DNA from 4 places in the Nitratireductor lacus genome. Region 1 is predicted to be linked to each of the others. Evidence: predicted binding sites of a transcription regulator. Region 1 holds the regulator's gene; each other region holds the start of a gene.
The links. Region 1 encodes LexA, which represses DNA repair genes until DNA is damaged. Its sites were predicted from a motif close to TGTTCNNNNTGTGTTCNG; they were not measured.
Positions count from the first base shown of each region.

Region 2: the regulator LexA is predicted to act here: its motif matches at 2,074-2,091, upstream of AC07E3_RS19655 (YifB family Mg chelatase-like AAA ATPase).
Region 3: the regulator LexA is predicted to act here: its motif matches at 2,114-2,131, upstream of AC07E3_RS08315 (single-stranded DNA-binding protein).
Region 4: the regulator LexA is predicted to act here: its motif matches at 3,010-3,027, upstream of AC07E3_RS20755 (cytoplasmic protein).

Region 1 covers NZ_JBWKMB010000001.1:92,473-97,385, forward strand. Annotated here, with positions in the region: gene gyrA (DNA gyrase subunit A) at 1-341, opposite strand, end outside; gene AC07E3_RS00465 (MarC family protein) at 573-1,205, shown strand; gene lexA (transcriptional repressor LexA) at 1,305-2,024, shown strand; gene AC07E3_RS00475 (NAD(P)H-hydrate dehydratase) at 2,179-3,684, opposite strand; gene AC07E3_RS00480 (P-II family nitrogen regulator) at 3,964-4,302, shown strand; gene glnA (type I glutamate--ammonia ligase) at 4,376-4,913, shown strand, end outside.
Region 2 covers NZ_JBWKMB010000030.1:26,530-31,442, forward strand. Annotated here, with positions in the region: gene AC07E3_RS19650 (LysE family translocator) at 1-82, opposite strand, end outside; gene AC07E3_RS19655 (YifB family Mg chelatase-like AAA ATPase) at 266-1,801, opposite strand; gene gshB (glutathione synthase) at 2,151-3,098, opposite strand; gene AC07E3_RS19665 (putative bifunctional diguanylate cyclase/phosphodiesterase) at 3,485-4,840, shown strand; gene AC07E3_RS19670 (septal ring lytic transglycosylase RlpA family protein) at 4,860-4,913, opposite strand, start outside.
Region 3 covers NZ_JBWKMB010000008.1:14,040-18,952, reverse strand. Annotated here, with positions in the region: gene uvrA (excinuclease ABC subunit UvrA) at 1-1,237, opposite strand, end outside; gene AC07E3_RS08320 (hypothetical protein) at 1,269-1,610, shown strand; gene AC07E3_RS08315 (single-stranded DNA-binding protein) at 2,236-2,730, shown strand; gene AC07E3_RS08310 (hypothetical protein) at 2,859-3,182, shown strand; gene AC07E3_RS08305 (molybdopterin molybdotransferase MoeA) at 3,242-4,501, opposite strand; gene moaC (cyclic pyranopterin monophosphate synthase MoaC) at 4,498-4,913, opposite strand, start outside.
Region 4 covers NZ_JBWKMB010000037.1:11,948-16,860, forward strand. Annotated here, with positions in the region: gene AC07E3_RS20730 (Na+/H+ antiporter subunit D) at 1-424, shown strand, start outside; gene AC07E3_RS20735 (Na+/H+ antiporter subunit E) at 421-894, shown strand; gene AC07E3_RS20740 (cation:proton antiporter) at 891-1,226, shown strand; gene mnhG (monovalent cation/H(+) antiporter subunit G) at 1,226-1,603, shown strand; gene AC07E3_RS20750 (Ros/MucR family transcriptional regulator) at 2,039-2,458, shown strand; gene AC07E3_RS20755 (cytoplasmic protein) at 2,577-2,876, opposite strand; gene AC07E3_RS20760 (helix-turn-helix domain-containing protein) at 3,162-3,512, shown strand; gene AC07E3_RS20765 (DUF6456 domain-containing protein) at 3,514-4,338, shown strand; gene AC07E3_RS20770 (SufE family protein) at 4,362-4,790, opposite strand; gene AC07E3_RS20775 (DUF5330 domain-containing protein) at 4,864-4,913, opposite strand, start outside.

The DNA of each region.
Region 1 (4,913 bases):
TGACCGTCGATAAGCGGCAGGCGCATGGACCAGTCCTGCGCCATGCGCACCAGCGCGTCATAAATCGCCGCGTCGCCATGGGGGTGGTATTTACCCATCACGTCGGCGACCGGGCGCGCCGATTTCACATATTTGCGGTTCCAGTGATAGCCGCTCTCGTGCGAGGCGTAGAGAATGCGCCGGTGCACCGGCTTCAACCCGTCGCGCGCATCCGGAAGAGCGCGGCTCACGATCACGCTCATCGCGTAGTCGAGATAGGAGCGCTGCATCTCCTCGATAATGGAAATCGGCTCGATGTCGTCGGGCTCGCCCGGTCCGGTCGGCGTCGTCTGGTCAGTCAAATCGTGTCACACACAAAATAAGGAATCACTGACTTCTTATATATGAAGCGCCGTTGATTCTCCAATCGAAGCAGCGATTGAAGCCGGGGAAATCCAACGCGATTTCAGATGCATATGGAAGGTCTGTGAATGATTTCACTGACAAATTGCCGCAGACCGCCCGCCAGGGGACACAATCGGGTCTTTTCCGAAGCCTCCCGACTGGGCTAGACAGTTGCAAGGGAGGACCTCATGCCAGGCTACGAGACCGCATTCAATGCCTTTGTCACACTGCTCGTGACCGTGGACCCACCAGGCCTCGCCCCGCTCTTTCTCGCCCTGACGGTGGGCATGAACCGGTCAGAGCGCAACCAGGTCGCCGTTCGGGCGGCGATCATCGGCTTCGCGGTCCTCGCTCTCTTCGGCGTGGCCGGCAGCGCCATACTCTCCGTGTTCGGGATCACACTTCCCGCTTTCCGCGTGGCGGGCGGCCTGCTTCTCTTTTTCATCGCCTTCGAAATGATCTTCGAGCGCCGCCAGGAACGCCATGAGAAGAGCGCCGAGCGCGCCATCACCCGCGACATGATCCGAAACATCGCCGCCTTTCCGCTGGCGATCCCCTTGATAGCCGGCCCTGGCGCGATTTCGGCCACCGTTCTTCTCTCAGGCTCCTTTAGCGGCCTGGCCGGAAGCGCGGCACTGCTGGCAATACTGGCCACAACGATCATCATCACCTACGCCGTCTTCACGCTCGCCGAGCGCGTCGACCGGTTTCTTGGCGAGACGGGACGCTCGATCCTGACGCGCCTTCTCGGCGTTATACTGGCTGCCCTCGCCGTGCAGTTCGTCGCCGACGGCGCCAAGGCGCTGTTTGCGGCGCCGTAGCCCCGGTAAACCGCGCACAAATGCCGGGAGTTGCGGAACACAACTGGAACATATAGAGTATGTTCTGGTTTTGTTTTTAACTGATTCTCGGTGGCGCCCATGCTGACCCGCAAGCAGCACGAACTTCTCCTGTTCATCCACGAGCGGCTGAAGGAAACAGGAATCCCGCCCTCCTTCGATGAAATGAAGGAAGCGCTGGACCTTGCCTCGAAATCCGGCATTCATCGGTTGATCACCGCCCTCGAGGAGCGTGGCTTCATTCGCAGGCTTCCCAATCGGGCCCGTGCCCTGGAAGTTCTGCGCCTTCCCGATTCGATTGCTCCCGGCCTGAACCCCGGCGCACGAAAATTCTCGCCCAGCGTCATTGAAGGCAGCCTCGGCAAAGCCCCCTCGCCCCAGCCAAAACCGGCTGCCAGCAATGATGACGGTCTTGCCGGCGTCGTTTCCGTGCCGGTGATGGGCCGCATTGCTGCAGGCGTCCCTATTGATGCCATTCAGCACCAGACGCATTCCATCGCCGTCCCCCCGGACATGCTGAGCGGCGGCGATCATTACGCGCTGGAGGTCAGGGGCGATTCCATGATCGAGGCGGGGATCTTCGATGGCGATACCGTCATCATCCGCGAAACCCAGACCGCCAATCCGGGCGAGATCGTGGTCGCGCTGGTGGATCAGGAAGAAGCAACCCTGAAACGCTTTCGCCGCAAAGGCGCGTCGATTGCCCTTGAAGCTGCAAACCCGGCCTATGAAACGCGGATTTTTGGCCCTGACAGGGTCAAGGTTCAGGGACGTCTGGTTGGATTGATGCGCCGTTACTGAAGTATGTTGCAGTCAGGTGGAAAAACCTGACTGCAAAATCCTCCAACGCGGCGACGGCGGGTCGAGCCGTCTGTGTAGCCCCCCACTTTTCTTCCACAGCCGGGTACACCCCTTTCGTTTCTCCCCGCCGGTACGTCCCGCTCGCTTCGACCTTTCAGCGGACATGTTCCGGGAACTGAGACCGCAGAACCCGGGGCAGCATCTCGGGCAGATCCTCGGCGATAAGCCCGCGGCCGAACACTCCGCCGGCCTCCGCATGAAGCCAGACACCCGCGCAGGCTGCTTCAAACGCCGGCATCCTCTGCGCCATCAGACCAGCCACGATCCCGGACAGGACATCGCCTGAGCCGGCTGTCGCCAGGTGCTGCGTTGCGTTCACATTGATGGCTGCCCGCCCGTCGGGCGCCGCAACCACCGTATCCGGTCCCTTGAGCACGATTATCGCACCGGATCGCATGGCTGCCTCCCGGGCCCGCTCCACTTTCGAGACCTCCGGCGCATCTTCAAGACCTGCAAACAGGCGGCCGAACTCGCCTTCGTGGGGTGTCAGAACGACCTGCGCGGCGGAGGCCTTGATCATGGCGAAAAGCGTCTCCGGATCGCCGCGAAAGGCGGTGATTGCATCCGCATCGAAAACCAGCCCGCCCACATCGTCCACCTGATCGAGAAGGCTGCGCGCAAAACCTCGCGTCCGCTCGCCTGTTCCTGCCCCTGGCCCCAGCACTGCACCGGAAGGCGCGCGGTCACGGATGAACGCCTCCAGTTCGTCCGCCGTATCGGCCCTGCGCAGCATGATCGAGGTCAGATGCATAGCGTTGACGGAGAGCGCGTTGGCGGGTGAAAGCACGGTCACGGCGCCCGCCCCCGCCCGCGCAGCACCGCGCGCTGCAAGACGCGCTGCTCCCGTAGACGTGGCGCCACCGGATATGACGGCCACATGCCCGCGCGAATATTTGTGGGCGCTGATGCCGATCTCCGGAAAGGTCGCCCGCCACAGCGCGGGTCGGTTCTCCCATGTGTTGCATTCGGCTCGATCCAGCGTTGTTTCGGCTATGCCGATATCCGCGACAAGAAGCACACCGCACATCTGTCGGCCGGGCACGAGCACGTGCCCCGGCTTCTTGCGGAAGAAGGTCACGGTCATATCCGCCTGGAACGCAGTACCAAGCGGCTTCCCGGTAAGCCCGGAAACGCCGGACGGCAAATCGATCGACACCACGGGGAGCCCGCTGGTGCGCACCCGTTCTATGATTGCAGCCTCGCGCCCTTCGACAGGCTTCGACAGACCAGCGCCGAACAGCGCATCCACCACAAGCCATCGCTCAACGGGTTCGAACTCCGAAAATGGCTTCGGTTCAACAGGGCAATCCCTGCGCGCCCTGGCAGCATCGCTGCCCGCCGCCGGTTCGGTTTCGGCAAACAGCCGGACCTGGACACCCCGCTCCGCAAGCAGGCGGGCAACGACATAGCCATCGCCACCGTTGTTGCCCGGGCCGCAGAGAACCAGAAACCCCTCCGCCACGGCGAAACGTTCCAGGATCGCAGCCGCCACCACCGCACCCGCGTTCTGCATCAGGCCATAGCCGTCGAGAGGCCCGGCAGCGATCGCATTGCGGTCCACGCTGCCCATTTCTTCAGGTGTCAGAATTTCCAAACCCATCGACCTTGCCGCTTTCTTCGGCGCATTGCATATTTTTTAGGCAAGTCGCAAACTGCGCAACACACCGCACGGTTCCCTTGGTACGATCCGGAGGCCTCGCCTGACATGTCACTGCCCGACCGATCCACGCGATTTCGCCCGTGTGGATACAGAATGCAGCGACTGGCACGCTTCATGCAAGGCTCCAGCACGAGTTGGCATGTTTCGTGCTTCAACCGAACCGGAGCAACAAGGGGCGCGGGATCACCGTTCCTGAACTCATTTGGAGGCCACTGAGGCATGAAAAAGGTCGAAGCGATCATCAAACCGTTCAAGCTCGACGAAGTGAAGGAAGCCCTTCAAGAGATCGGCCTTCAGGGCATAACCGTGATCGAGGCCAAGGGTTTCGGTCGCCAGAAGGGGCATACCGAGCTTTATCGCGGGGCCGAATATGTCGTCGATTTTCTCCCGAAGGTGAAAATCGAAGTCGTGCTCCCGGACGAGACCGTGGACGCCGCGATCGAGGCGATCCGCAAGGCCGCCCAGACCGGGCGTATCGGCGACGGCAAGATTTTCGTGACAAATGTGGAAGAAGTCATCCGCATCCGCACCGGCGAGACCGGCGCCGACGCTGTTTGATCCCCAAACCATTCTCTTTCCCGGAAGACCTCCGGGATCATCAGGCAAGACCATCGCAAATAGGAAGGCGAATATGACCACTGCACAAGACATCATGAAGCAGATCAAGGAAAACGACGTGAAGTTTGTCGATCTGCGCTTCACCGATCCCAAAGGCAAGCTGCAGCACGTCACCATGGATGTCTCCGCCGTGGATGAGGACATGTTCGCCGACGGCGTCATGTTCGACGGCTCGTCCATTGCCGGCTGGAAAGCCATCAACGAGTCCGACATGGTGCTCATGCCCGAGCCCGACACGGCTCACATGGACCCGTTCTTCGCCCAGTCGACGATGGCGATTTTCTGCGACATTCTCGATCCGATCTCCGGTGAGGCCTATAACCGCGACCCGCGCGGCACGGCAAAGAAGGCGGAAGCCTTCCTCAAGTCCGAGGGCATTGGCGACACGGTTTATGTCGGCCCCGAGCCGGAGTTCTTCATCTTCGATGACGTGAAGTACAAGGCCGATCCGTACAACACCGGCTTCAAGCTTGATTCCAGCGAGCTTCCCACCAATGACGATGCGGACTATGAAACGGGCAATCTGGGCCACCGTCCGCGTGTCAAGGGCG
Region 2 (4,913 bases), on a different contig from region 1:
TCATCAGCACTGCAGGACCGGGGATCAGAAACAGTCCCAGGACAACGAGTACGTAGGTCAACAGGGTTCCGGTCTCGACCATTTCATCCTCTCCGTGGAGCGCCATGCGCCCTTTCGGGCACTTGAAGGACGTTCAATTTCTGCACTCTTCCCCATCCATGCGGACGCCAGATGATCCCATCTGACCGCAAGATGCTCCAGCCACCGGCGCAACTATGCGGTGCTTTTCAGGCTGCGGCAACCTCGAACCCCGCGCGCGACAGATTCAGGCAATCTCCGCCCTTGCCTGCCCGGCCATGCGATAGGAAATCGATTCGGCGATATGGGGTCGCGCAACGGCATCGGCACCGTCGAGATCCGCCAGCGTGCGCGCTACCTTGAGCACGCGATGATATGCGCGGGCAGAAAAGCCAAGTTTCTCGCTCGCCTGACGGATCAGGGCCGTGCAATCGGCATCGAGAGAAACGACGTCTTCGATGAGTGCTGCGGAACAGGATGCATTCGTGGTCCACGCCGGCAGGCCATGCGCCGTGTAGCGTGCCTGCTGCTTTTGCCGGGCAAAGGCGACACGCTCGGCCACGGCAGCGCTCGTTTCAGCCCGCCCTGCCCCGCCGATGAGATCTCCAGCAGAAACCGCCGGAACATCGATGCGAAGATCGATGCGGTCGAGCAGCGGACCTGAAATGCGCGCCTGATAATCCGTCACGCAGCGCGGCCCGCGCCGGCAACGATGGCCGGGCTCCCCCGCCATGCCACAGCGACACGGGTTCATGGCGGCGACAAGCTGGATGCGCGCCGGGTAGCTGACCCGGTGATTGGCACGGGCGATCACGCATTCGGCTGTCTCCAGAGGCTGACGCAGGGAATCGAGAACCTGCGGGGAGAACTCCGGCAATTCATCGAGAAACAGAACGCCATGATGGGATAGCGAGGCCTCGCCGGGCCGGGCCTTCAACCCGCCGCCCACGATGGCCGCCATGGATGCGGAATGGTGCGGCGCGCGAAAGGGGCGACGGTCCGACAGTTTCCCATCCGCCAGTTCGCCGGCGATGGAGGCGATCATCGAAACTTCCAGAAGCTCGCGCGGCGAGAGCGGCGGCAGGATGGACGGCAGGCGCTGCGCCAGCATGGACTTGCCGGCGCCCGGTGGCCCGACCATCAGGAGATTGTGGCCACCGGCAGCCGCCACTTCGAGCGTTCGCTTGGCGGCTTCCTGCCCGCGAATATCGGCAAGGTCCGGAACCGTGGCCGGCGGCGGATAGAGCGCCGGCTCCGGCCGGCTCATGACCTGGCTACCCCGGAAATGATTGGCCAGCGCGATGAGGCTGCGCGGAGCGAGAATATCTATATCCGCTCCGGCCCATGCCGCTTCCGCGCCACAGGCGTGGGGACAGATCAGGCCGCGTTCCATGGCGTTTGCACCAATGGCAGCCGGCAAAACACCATTGACCGCAGCGACCGTGCCATCGAGCGACAGTTCGCCGAGGACGACGTAACCCGCCAGCGCATCCGAAGGGACAGCGCCGAGCGCCGCCATCAGCCCAAGAGCAATGGGGAGATCATAATGGCTTCCCTCCTTCGGCAGATCGGCGGGGGCGAGATTGACCGTCACCTTCTTCGGCGGCATGGACAGGCCGGAGGCATGAAGTGCGGCCTGCACCCGCTCCCGGCTCTCCGCCACCGCCTTGTCGGCAAGCCCGACGATCTGCATTCCCATCTTGCCGGGGGCAACCATGACCTGCACGTCGACGGGAACGGCCTCCACCCCCTGAAAGGCCACAGTGCGGACATGCGAAACCATGCGTTATCCCCCCAGCCACGCCTGAACCGGCTGTTCTGAATCGCCATGCGCCCATTCGGGCGCAAAAGGGCGGTCCAGGTCTTTGAAAGGGCATCGGAACAACCCGAAAACCGGTACCCACTTTTCGGTCCGATGCCCTGGCACTCACAAGACACAGCATCCACAAGACGCAGGCAAGCCTGCATCCCAGCGAGACGCACCAGAAAATACAGCCAGAACAAGAAATCTCATCGCCCTGCAACTGTATTGAAGCAGTTTCCGGCGATCAGATCAAGAACGTTTCGGGAACGAGAAAGCGTATGAGTTGTTTTCAGGTTGCAGGTGGTTGTGCCGGCGGAACAGGGCCATATCAGCCGCCGGCCCGACGCGCCTCAACGGCCTCCCAGAACAGGGCGGCAATGTCGGCTCCGCCGAACCTCTTCACCTCCCGGATGCCCGTTGGCGAGGTCACGTTGATTTCCGTCAGCCAGTCACCGATGACATCGATGCCGACCAGGGTGAAGCCGCGTTCGCGCAGGGACGGGCCGATGCGCGCGCAGATCTCGCGCTCGCGGTCGGTCAATTCCGCATGTTCCGCGCGGCCGCCGACATGCATGTTGGAGCGGGAATCATGCTCGGCGGGAACCCGATTGATGGCACCGACGGGCTCGCCCTCGATGAGGATGATGCGCTTGTCGCCGCCCCGCACCTCTTTCAGATAGCGCTGCACGATGAAAGGTTCGCGGAAGGCGCCCATGAACATTTCCAGCAGCGAGGCGAGATTGCGGTCGCCCTCCCTCAAATGGAAGATGCCCGCGCCGCCATTGCCGTAGAGCGGCTTGACGATGATGTCGCCATGCTTTTTCCGGAAATCGTCGACCTCGCGCGTGTCGCGCGTGATGAGGGTTTCGGGCATCAGGTCCGCAAACTCGGTGACGAAGATCTTCTCGGGACTGTTGCGCACCCAGGATGGATCATTGACGACCAGTGTCTTCGGGTGGATGCGGTCGAGGATGTGGGTGGTGGTGATGTAATTCATGTCGAAGGGCGGGTCCTGGCGCAGAAGCACCACGTCCATCTCCGACAGATCGAGCCGCTGCGGCGCGCCCAGCGTGAAGTGATTGCCCTCTTCGTCCCGCACTTCCAGCGTCTCTGCCCAGGCAATGACCTTTCCATCGACCATGGAAAGCCTGTCCGGCGTGTAATGCCAGAGCGCATGGCCCCTCGCCTGCGCTTCCAGAGCGAGCGCAAAGCTCGTGTCGCCGGCAATCGAGACGGTAGAAATGTGGTCCATCTGGACCGCGACTTTAAGGGACATGGAATAAACTCCGGAGGGAAACTGGCAGCTCGCCTCCAACATTCGCATCCCATCCGCTTCGACGGCGAGAGCAAAGGCTGGAAACAACGGTGCCACTGGCCGCTTTATATTTCCTGGGTCGGGACCCTGATGGAATTTATGAATTCGACATTCGATCTCAAGATGGGACCAAGCAAATATCGACGTCAAACTCATTCCAGTGGCGGCAGCAGATGACGGCGCGAGCGCGCCCGTGTCAAGCCAGTGGGGCGGTCCGCGCGCGGTGCCGCGCCTGGATCGGCGACAATCACGTGCGCATTATCCGAATATTGGATACGATTCCTAAACAATTTAGGTCCATGGTTCGGCGCATGTGATCAAAAAATCGCCAGAGCAACGGAGTTTCGATGCAGCCGGCGCCCGCACAAGAACGGACGATAACGGCAGACCAGTCCGACTTTGCCTTCACCGATGCGTTGACGGGCCTGGGAAACATGCGTCGGTTCTTCGACAAGATAAACCGACTGATCGAAGAACGCGCCGACGACCCCGCCCCCTTTGCGATTGGCGTTCTCGACCTTGACGGCTTCAAGCCGATCAACGACCTCTTCGGCCGCGCTGCCGGCGACGAAATCCTGCAACAGGTTGCCATGCGGCTTCGGGCGGCGATGGATGCGCACTCCACGGTGACGCGGATCGGCGCGGATGAGTTTGCGTTTCTGTTTCCTCTCGTCTTCAGCGAGGAGGCGGCACGCGAGAAGACCAGGCTCCTGATCGAAATCCTTTCCGCCCCCTACGATGTGGGGCAGCGCACGGCCAGGCTTTCGGCTTCGGCCGGCTGCTCGCTCTATTATTCGGAAGAGGAAACGAGCGAGGTTCTGCTCAACAAGGCGGAGACTGCGCTCTACCAGGCCAAGCGTACCGGCCGTGGGGCCGTGGTGGTCTACACACGCGAAATGGAAGAAGCCGCCAAGCGCGTGACCCATATCGAACAGGCGCTGAGACGCGCCGTGGCTGCCGGCGAGGTGGAGCCGCATTTCCAGCCGATCGTGGACCTGAACACACGCCGTACGGTGGGTTTCGAGACGCTCGCCCGCTGGACGGACAGGGACCTTGGACCGGTTTCCCCAGGCATATTCATTCCCATCGCCGAAGAACGCGGCATTATCGGCCAGCTCTCGCAGCTCGTTCTGCGCAAGGCCACGGAAGCCGCGCGCGACTGGCCCAAGGACCTGTTCCTGTCGTTCAATCTCTCGCCATCGCAGCTCGTCGACCACAATACCGGGCTGCAGATTCTCTCCATTCTGGAACGGACGGGCTTCGACCCGCGCCGGCTGGAGATCGAGATCACCGAAACCGGCCTGATGAACGACCCCGCCTCGGCGCGTCGCATCGTGGAAGATCTGCGCCGTGTCGGCATCCGCGTATCGCTGGACGATTTCGGCACCGGCCAGTCCAGCCTCGGGCGGCTGCGCGAGTTCCATTTCGACAAGCTGAAGATCGACCGCGCCTTCGTGGCATCGATCCTCGACGACCGGCCGTCGGAACACATCATCCGGGCTATTCTTGCCATGTGCGAAGGGCTGGGCATGGATGTTGTCGCAGAAGGCATCGAGGCCGAAGCACAGGCCGACCGGCTGGTGCAGTTTGGCTGCGCGGGCGGGCAGGGCTATCTCTTCGGCCGCCCCTGCAACGCCGATGCGACGCTTGGCTATCTTCGCCAGAACAACGAGGCGCCGGCGCAGCGCAAAGCCGTCATCTGACCGGGTCGCGCGCAGGGCGTCACTGCGCCTTGAGGCAGACCCTGGCATGCCCGGCCCGGATGAAGCCAAGCCT
Region 3 (4,913 bases), on a different contig from region 1:
AGGCCGATTCGGTCTCCTTCCAGCGGCGCTGGAGATTGACCACGACACCTTCGAAGGGCTTTGTGGTTCGGTAGCTGCGCAGGCCGTCATCATAGTCGAAGACGATCTTCTTCTCGCCCGTACCGTTCAGGATCGCGTCCTGCCCGTCTGCCGGCAGGTCGCGCCAGCGGTCGCCCACCTTGAAGCCGTATTCGCGGCCCAGCGCCTCCAGCGTCTGCAGATAATAGGGCGAGGTCGATTTAGCCCAGGGTGCAATCGCTCCTTCGCGCAGGATCGCATTGTCGTCCGGCACCACCAGATTCGGATCGATGGCGCGCTGGCTGCCGAGCCCGTCGCAGGTGGGGCATGCGCCCGCCGGATTGTTGAACGAAAACAGACGCGGCTCGATCTCCGGGATCGTGAAACCTGACACGGGACAGGCAAACTTTTCCGAAAAAACAATGCGCTCATGCGTCTCGTTCTTCGATTTGTTGGCCCCGCCACCCTTTGCGGTCGCCTCGTCGGACAACGGCCTGTCGGCAAATTCGGCAATCGCCAGCCCGTCGGCGAGTTTTAGACAGGTTTCGAGCGAATCCGCCAGACGGGTCGCCAGATCGTCGCGCACCACGACGCGGTCCACCACCACGTCGATGTCGTGCTTGTATTTCTTGTCGAGTGCCGGCACCTCGGCGATCTCATAGAACGTGCCGTCCACCTTGACGCGCTGAAAGCCCTTCTTCTGGAGTTCGGCCATCTCCTTGCGGTATTCGCCCTTGCGCCCGCGCACGATGGGTGCGAGCACATAGAGCCGAGTGCCTTCCTCCAGCGCCATCACCCGGTCGACCATCTGGCTCACCGTCTGGCTCTCGATGGGCAGGCCCGTGGCTGGCGAATAGGGCACGCCCACGCGTGCGAAAAGCAGGCGCATATAGTCGTAGATTTCCGTCACCGTGCCGACGGTTGAGCGGGGGTTCTTCGACGTTGTTTTCTGCTCGATGGAAATGGCCGGCGAAAGCCCGTCGATCTGGTCGACATCCGGCTTCTGCATCATTTCCAGGAACTGGCGCGCATAGGCCGAAAGGCTCTCCACATAGCGCCGCTGTCCCTCGGCATAGATCGTGTCGAAGGCGAGCGACGACTTGCCGGAACCCGACAGGCCGGTCATGACGATCAGCTTCTCGCGCGGCAGGTCGAGATCGACATTCTTGAGGTTGTGCTCGCGCGCACCGCGAATGGTAATGGACTTGTGTTCTGGCATGCCCCGTCGCTGCCTGTCTTGAGAAACCGGATTGGCCGGCAGCATGCCGGTCCGTGCATCATGTAGGAAGCGGCACGCAAATGTCGACCGCAGCGCCACGGAAGACGCCAGCCGATATCGCTTCGCCGCAGATACGCCAGTGCCGCTCAACGAGCGGAAGGGCGCATGTCCTTCCTTTAACACGCTTGCCCGGCTGATGGGCAAGCAAAAAGAACAAAGGCCGAACGTTCTCCTGACAATTCTGGCAGGAGCGTGTCTGGCAGGAGCGTGCGGATCGTTACAGACGATCACATTTGCCGGCATGGCGGGGCATTCGCTTGACCGGCGAAACCCGAAGGCGCAGTATGCCCCGGTCAGCGCTCGCGGCTTTTGAGCGCTCGCAAGAGGCGCCGGTGGGCGCATCGGCTGCGCACCGCCGCTAGAGCACGCTGACGCCGAGCAAATGTCCGAAACGCGAAGAAGGAGGAAGGCATGAATCCACCTGACCGATCCACCGGGCTTCGCCTTGATCGCGAAGCCACAGCTGGCTGATCGGTCCGCTACGCATTCGGCGCATGGCGCGACGCATGTGTTTCGGTTCCGGTCCATGGCGCGTGACGTTTCTGAAGAACGCATTCGCCGGCAGGCATGACAACGCTGGCGGCTGGCTGCCCCCCGAAAATCAGAACGACTTGAAGACAGGGTTGGTGAAACCGCCCTGCCTGACGACACCGGTAAACCATTCCCGGTATGGAGGGTCAGAAGACCCGAAGCCCCGCGCGACCAGAAGGCGGCGGGGCTTTTCCTTGCATCTGCCGGCCCGAAGCGTCGTTCGGGGCGGCCGCAGAGGGCGTCCCGGAGGGCGCTCTTGAAGGCATTGACAGATGTCCGCCGAATGTGAACATAATAAGAACAAATGAGCTGTGGACGACAGCGGAGCGGGCAAAGGCGAAGAGCGCGCGGCAGCTTCGCTTGCGATATGGTGCGCGACAGATTTCGGACAAGCGTGGAGAAGCGTTATGGCGGGCAGCGTCAACAAGGTCATTCTGGTGGGAAATCTGGGCGCCGACCCGGAAATTCGGCGGCTCAATTCCGGCGATCCGGTGGTCAACATGCGGATTGCCACATCGGAAACATGGCGCGATCGCCAGTCGGGCGAGCGACGTGAGCGCACCGAATGGCATAATGTGGTGATTTTCAACGACAATCTCGCCAAGGTTGCCGAGCAGTATCTGAAGAAGGGCGCCAAGGTCTATATCGAGGGCCAGCTCCAGACGCGCAAATGGACAGACCAGAACGGTCAGGAGCGTTACACGACCGAGATCGTGCTGCAGAAGTTCCGTGGCGAACTTCAGATGCTCGACACGCGCGGGCAGGGTGGCGACAGTCAGGTCGGCTATGGTGGTGGCGGCGGCAATCGGAGCTCCGACTTCGGCCAGTCCGGTCCTGCTGACAGCGGTGGCGGCGGCGGAGGCGGCTATTCGCAGAACCTCGACGACGAAATCCCGTTCTGATCGGGAACAGGGTCTTGTTGAAACCCGGCAGTGCCGCCCCGATCCATGGACGTAACCATGGTATCCGGATATGGCGCGCCGGGTTTTTCGCATTTTCAATCGTTTTTGCGGCGTTCACACCGGCTGCGATGGCCGGTGAAGCGAACGTCGTCGACGTGAAAATCCACGCCGAAACCGGTGGCACCTACCGCTTCGACGTCACCGTGGAACATGCAGATGAAGGGTGGGAGCACTACGCGGATCAATGGGACGTGGTCGACGATGCCGGCAATGTCCTCGGGTCACGCAAACTCCTGCACCCGCATGTGAGCGAACAGCCATTTGCCCGCAGCCTGTCCGGCGTGTCGCTGCCTGACGGGCTCACCCATGTCACCATCCGCGCACACGATTCCGTTCATGGATTTGGCGGAAGAGAGGTCACACTGCCCATTCCCGGGCGCGGCGACGGGTAAGGTCCTCGGTCCCGATTTTTCCTACCCTGCAGCGCCGCTCTCCGGCGGATACCTGGAGGCTATGCCAGCATCAGAACGCGGCAGCGCGAACCTGGCTCGGCAGCCGGCGCGCCCGGTTCGCGCACGATAAGCGCATTGGCCGCGGCCAGGGTGGTCAGCATGGAGGAATCCTGCAGCGAAAAGGGCGTTGCGATCAGCCCTTCCGGGCCGGAAGCGACCGAAGCGCGGATATAGTCGCGGCGATCGTCATTCTCGCGCAGGGCACTTGCCAGAACCGCTGCGCGCAGATCCGGCGTATGGCTGCGCTGGCCAAGGCGGGCGACAAGCGGGCGCAGGAAAAGATGGGCGCAGACAAGGCTTGAGACCGGATTGCCGGGAAGGCCAAGCACCCGCATGGTTCCGGGGGCATCGGACCGGAAAGTGGGATCCTGTTTTCGGCTGTTCCGATCTTCCAGCCGGCCAAACATGAGCGGTTTGCCCGGGCGCATGGCGATCTTCCAGAAGTCGAGCGACATGCCGGCGTCGAGCAGGGCCTGCCGCACCAGATCGCGCGCTCCCACGGATGCGCCGCCAAGGGTTACAAGCACATGCGCACCCGCCGCGGCGGCCCTTTGCACTGCGGCGGTGATCGTGGCGCTGTCGTCGCCGACAATGCCCAGATCGAGGATCCGGGCCCCTTCGCTTTTGGCAAGAGCCCCAATGGCGAACCCGTTGGAAGCCACGATCTGATCGGGGCCGCAGGTTTCGCCGGGCCGCACCAGCTCATCGCCCGTGGCGATGATGGCAACCAGCGGGCGCTCGGTCACCGAAAGCATCGCGTGGCCGGCGGCGGCAGCAAGACCGACACCGGCCGGCCCGAGCCGGCGCCCCTGTTCGAGAACGACATCGCCTTCGACAAAATCGAGCCCGGCCCTGCGGATGTGGCGCCCGCTGGCCACCGTGCTCGTTGCTTCGATGCTGCCATCGTCGAGAAGGTCGGCGTTTTCCTGGATGAGGATCGTATCGGCGCCTTCCGGCACCGGCGCTCCGGTGAAGATGCGAACGGCTTCGCCGGCGCCGACCGCGCCATGAAACCGATTGCCGGCGGCCGATTCCCCGATCACGCGCAACCGCACCGCACGCGGAGTTTCGACATCCGCAGCCCGCACGGCGTAGCCATCCATGGCCGACGCGTCGAAAGGCGGTTGTGTGCGCATCGCCGAAAGCGGGGCGGCCAGAACACGCCCGTCTGCCTCTTCGATCGGCACCATTTCACCGGGCAGGGCTTTCACGCCGTCGAGAATACGCTCCAGCGCCTCGTCCACCGGCAGAAGCGTCATGCCGAAGGCTCCGGTGCGCGCCAGTCGCCGGATTTGCCTCCGGTCTTTTCGAGAAGGCGAACGTCTCTGATGATCATTCCCTTATCCAGCGCCTTGGCCATGTCGTAGATGGTCAGGCAGGTGATGGAGACGGCCGTCAGCGCTTCCATTTCAACCCCCGTCTGGCCGGTCACCCGCACACGGGCACGCACTCTCAGGCCGGGCAGCGCGTTATCCGGCTCAATTTCCACCACCACTTTGGAAAGCGCCAGCGGATGGCATAGCGGAATGAGGTCAGATGTTTTCTTGGCGCCCATGATACCGGCTATGCGCGCGGTGGCGAGCACATCGCCTTTTTTGGCATTGCCCGAAAGGATGGCTTCCAGCGTTTGCGCCTGCATGACGACAGCGCCTTCGGCGACGGCCTCCCTGC
Region 4 (4,913 bases), on a different contig from region 1:
GGGCGGCCTCTACAGTGCCTACCCGGCAATGGGGGCTTTCGCGCTTGTTCTCATGCTTGCCGTGGCAGGACTGCCGCCGGCATCCGGTCTGTGGCCTAAAGTGCTGCTTGTACGGGCTTCGCTGGAAGCCGGCTGGCCCTGGCTCTCCTTCGCCATTCTGCTGACGGGGCTCCTGACCACGATCGCCCTCGGGCGCGTCTATATCCTGGCGATCTGGCGCAACAGGCCGCAGGGGGTTCCTTCTGATGAGGTTGCGGGCGCCCCCGGTTATGGCTACGCCTCGATTATCCTGCTGTGCGTCCCGATTATCCTGCTTGGCGTTTATCCGGAACCGTTCATCCGGGTGGCTGAGGCAGCCGCTGCCGGGCTCCTGGATGCATCGGGTTATATTGGTGCGGTGTTTCCCGCGGAGGCAGCGCAATGAGACTGTCCCTGATCAACATCATTCTGGCGCTGATCTGGACCGCGGTGAGCGGTTCTTTCACCCTGCCGAATTTCATTTTCGGTTTTCTCCTTGGTGCCGCTGCGCTTTATCTTATCCGCGAACAGGTCGGATCGCTGGGGTATTTTGCGCGCAGCATGCGGGTGGTCTCTCTCGCGCTTCTTTTTCTCTATGAACTGGCGCTCTCGGCCTGGCGGGTCGCTCTTCTCGTCCTGTCGCCGAAAATGGACCTGAAGCCCGGCATCTTTGCCTATCCGCTCAAGGTCGACCGGGATTTCGAGATTACGCTTCTGGCAAACTTGATCACGCTGACGCCGGGGACCCTGTCTGTCGACGTTTCGGAGGACCGCCGCTTTCTCTATGTCCATGCCATTGACTGCTCTGACCCTGACGAGCTGCGGCGCGACATTGCCGAAGGTTTTGAACGAAAGATCATGGAGGCGTTTCGATGAGCGCCAGCGAAGAATTTCTCGTCTTTGCCGAGTTTATCGCACTTGCATTGCTGAGCCTGTCTTTCCTGCTGACGGTTGTTCGTGTCCTGGTGGGGCCGAGCCTGCCTGACCGCGTCCTTGCCCTCGACATGCTGGTGACCATCGCCATCGGCTTCATAGCGGTGATCGGCATTCGAACCGGGTTCACGCTTTATCTCGATATCGCCATCGCTCTGGGACTTGTCGGCTTTCTCGCAACCGTGGCGTTTGCCCGCTTCGTTCTCAGCCGGCGTTATGAGCAGGAATTCGTGAAGCGCGATACGCTCGGCATTTACGGCGACAAGGAGCAGTGATGAGCGACGTGTTCAACATACTGACAGGCCTGCTCATCATTGTCGGCGCAGCCTTCACGCTGATCGCCGCAGTTGGCATATTGAGATTGCCGGATCTGTACACGCGCATGCACGCAGCATCCAAGGCCGGGACGCTCGGATCGGGGCTGATGCTTATCGCACTGGCAATCTTTGCGCAGGACCAGGCCATTGTGACGCGTGCGCTGGCGGCGGTGGTTTTCTTTCTGCTTACCGCGCCGATATCTGCACATCTTCTGGCCAAGGCCGCCTACGCGGCAGGCTACAGGCTCTGGGGGCAGTCGGTACACGACGAGATGGCAGGTCCTGAGGGCGCCACCTCGCTTCCGGGCGAAGACAAAAGAAGTGAAGAAGAATAGAGAAGAGTTTTTCTTCTAATATTCTTTTTCAATTTAGCATGACATGCCTTCCCGGGTGAAAGATGCCGACCGGTGCGATTTCGCATGTTTCGCATGCGTGCGGTCGTCTCTGCCCGTGCTTCAGTCTCCGATTGTTACGCAATGCGCGGAAAAATTGATAAGGTCGACTTAGATTAGCGCCCAGTTTAAGATCGAGTTTACCTGATTTTTGGAATGAATTTCGATTTTTTGAGATGGGATAAACAATCTGACTTCGCCTTCTGATAGTATTAATTTGAAATTGTGAGTTGACCGGCAGGAGGAAAAGAACGATATGATTATTGCTTGTCGGGAATCGATCAAAAAGTGCCTAAAGAACTAAAGATTCCTACAGACACCTCATCACTGGCGGCATGAGGTTGTGGTTTTGAATTTACGTTGGGGCAAGGTAACGAAATGAACGAAGATTCTGTAAAAAACGATGATACTCTTATTGAACTGACCGCAGACGTCGTTGCTGCTTATGTCAGCAACAATCCTGTTCCTGCATCCGAACTTTCCAATTTGATTGCGGACGTTCATGCAGCGCTCGGTCGAGTGAGCGGCACTCCGGAGGCTCCGCCTGCTGAAAAGCAGAAGCCGGCTGTAAATCCGAAACGCTCTGTGCATGAAGACTATATCATCTGTCTTGAGGACGGGAAGAAGTTCAAGTCGCTCAAGCGTCACCTGATGACGCATTACGGCATGACGCCGGAGCAGTACCGGGAAAAATGGGGGCTGGACGCCAACTATCCCATGGTCGCTCCGAGCTATGCAGTGGCACGCTCGAAACTCGCCAAACAGATGGGCTTAGGGCGCAAGCGCAAGGAAAAATAGCGTTTGGCGCGCGACGCCAGCGTGGTTTCCTCAGATCAGCGGCGCAATCTGCGCCGCTTTTTTTTGATCCCGGCCAACAGTTCACGATACGGGCTGGTGTCCGGTTGTCCATCGCCGTTCAGTGGTGAAGCGGAACGTTTTGCGCTTCGTTCGACGCCAGGCGCTTGAGCGCCTGGCTGAGGGCTATGTGGCGATTGAGGTCGTAGCTCCAGTGGTTGCGCGCACCCTTCAGGCGCTCGCGCTCGATCAGCCGTCTCAGGCGACGAAGAATGTTGATGCGCTCAGCGCCCGAGCTTTTCTGCGCCTTTTGCAGATCCAGTCCGCCTGTCAGGAACAGCGCTGCTGTTTGCCGCGCATTCTCATAGCGCTGCCGCTTGGCCTCGCGGAAGGCCAGCCTCTCCTGTTTTATCGATGTCATGCTCAACCCTTTTTGTCGTGAGCGACAACTATGCGGGCCGTGGGAGGGGCGGGGATAAACCAGGGTTGAAAATTGCAGGCCGGGTTTACTTCTTCCGTGATTTCAAACTCTTGCAGGATTTCACCGAATTATATGTTCGTAATTTGTTCCCGGGTATGGATGTGTAGGGTATAAGAATTTATTCCTCTTTCCTGTGAAGGGATAAAGCCTGTGCATCCAAACGCTGCCAAATCATCGGAACAAAGAGAAGGGCGGATCGCAACGCCTGGAGAACAGCCGCCCGCAATGCTTCATCGCCGTTTGAGTCCGGTTGCGGAGGAGCGTGTCGGGGAGGTTTGCGAATGTGTTCTCGACATCGTTGCCGCACTCTTCAACGTGAGTGGGCGTGAGCTGCGCGAAACACGGCGCTCGTCGACCAGCGTAACGCGCGTTCGGCAGATCGGCATGTACGCTGCGCATGTCGTTCTTGGGCTCAACATGACTGAGGTCGGGCGTGGTTTCGGGCGCGACCGAACAACGGTCCAGTACGCCTGTCATATCATCGAGGACATGCGTGACGACGAGGAGTTCGACCGGATTGTTTTGATGACGGAGCGCATCACTGCCGCTGCGTTCCGCAACATGGAGCTGCGTTGACATGGCTGTATTCAAGGAAGAGATGCGCCATGCGCGCGAACGCCGGCGCTGCCTGCGGTTTCTGCAGAAGGGCCCGGCCTGGCAACAGCGCGGCGCGAAGGAGGGATGCGTGCTGCTCGACGGCGGCGAGCGGGGCACGGTATCGGTGTCGCGTGCCGTGCTGGGAGCGCTGGAGAAGGATGATCTCCTGCGCTTCAGTGGAGGCAAGGTCGCATTGAGTGCAACAGGTGTCGCCTGCGCGCGGCGGCTGGCAACGAGCGGGGAACCCTTCCGGGGGCAGCATTGGGAGATTGAACGCAGGGTTCTGCGGCAGGGCTCTGAGAAGGAGATCGTTTCGGCGACACTCAGCGAATCTCCGCTTGCGCAACTGGCGCGCCGGCGGACACGCAACGGCGAGCCCTTCCTGACCCGGGCGGAATTCGACGCTGGAGAGAAACTGCGCGCGGATTATACCCGCGGGCAGATCATGCCGCGGCTGAGCGCGAACTGGATCGCGACCGTTTCAGCGGGAAAGCGCGGCGCGGCGGCCGGAGGTGGCGTGGAACTCACCGACGCTGCTCTGGCCGCGCGTCAGCGTGTCGACCGCGCGCTCGATGCCGTTGGGCCGGAGCTGTCCGGTGTCCTCGTCGACATCTGCTGCTTCCTGAAGGGGTTTGAGCAGGTGGAAACGGAAAGGGGCTGGCCCGTTCGCTCGGCCAAGGTGGTGCTGAAAACCGCGCTCGGCGCGCTCGCGCGGCATTACGAGCCGTCTGCCGGGGTGCGGGGCGACAAATCTCGGCCCATCCTGCACTGGGGAGTGGAGAACTACCGACCGAAGCTTGCCTGAAAGTCCTGGCCCCGGGCAGGCAATCAGCCTGCCGCGGGCGCGACTTCGGTGGCTTCGTTCCGAATGCGCTGAACCATCGACCGCAGCCCGTTGGCCCGCTGGGGTGTGAGGTGCTCGTCAAGACCGAGTTTGCGCATCACGTTTTCGGCGTCGATCGCCAGGATTTCGCTGGCGCGCCTGCCGGAAAACAGAAGCATCATGATGGCGACGAGACCGCGTACGATGTGGGCGTCTGAATCGCCTCTGAAGGTCAGCACGGGGTCGTCGCCGTCTCCACGCTCGGTGTGCAGCCACACCTGGCTGACACAGCCGCGCACCCGATGGGCCTCGTCGCGCGCGGCTTCGGGATAGGGTTCCAGGCCGTTGCCGAGGTCGATGATATAGCGGTAACGCTCTTCCCAGTCGTCCAGGAAGGCGAAATCGTCGTAGATGGTGTCGATCGTGGTGCTCATTAAGCCGGATATAGTGATTGTCCGGCCGTTCGTCACGGAAAACCTTTGATTGCCGCCAAAAGCCGGCGATGATCTATTGATCGTGAGCGGCGGGGTGTTCGGGAACGCTTCCGGTTGTCAGGG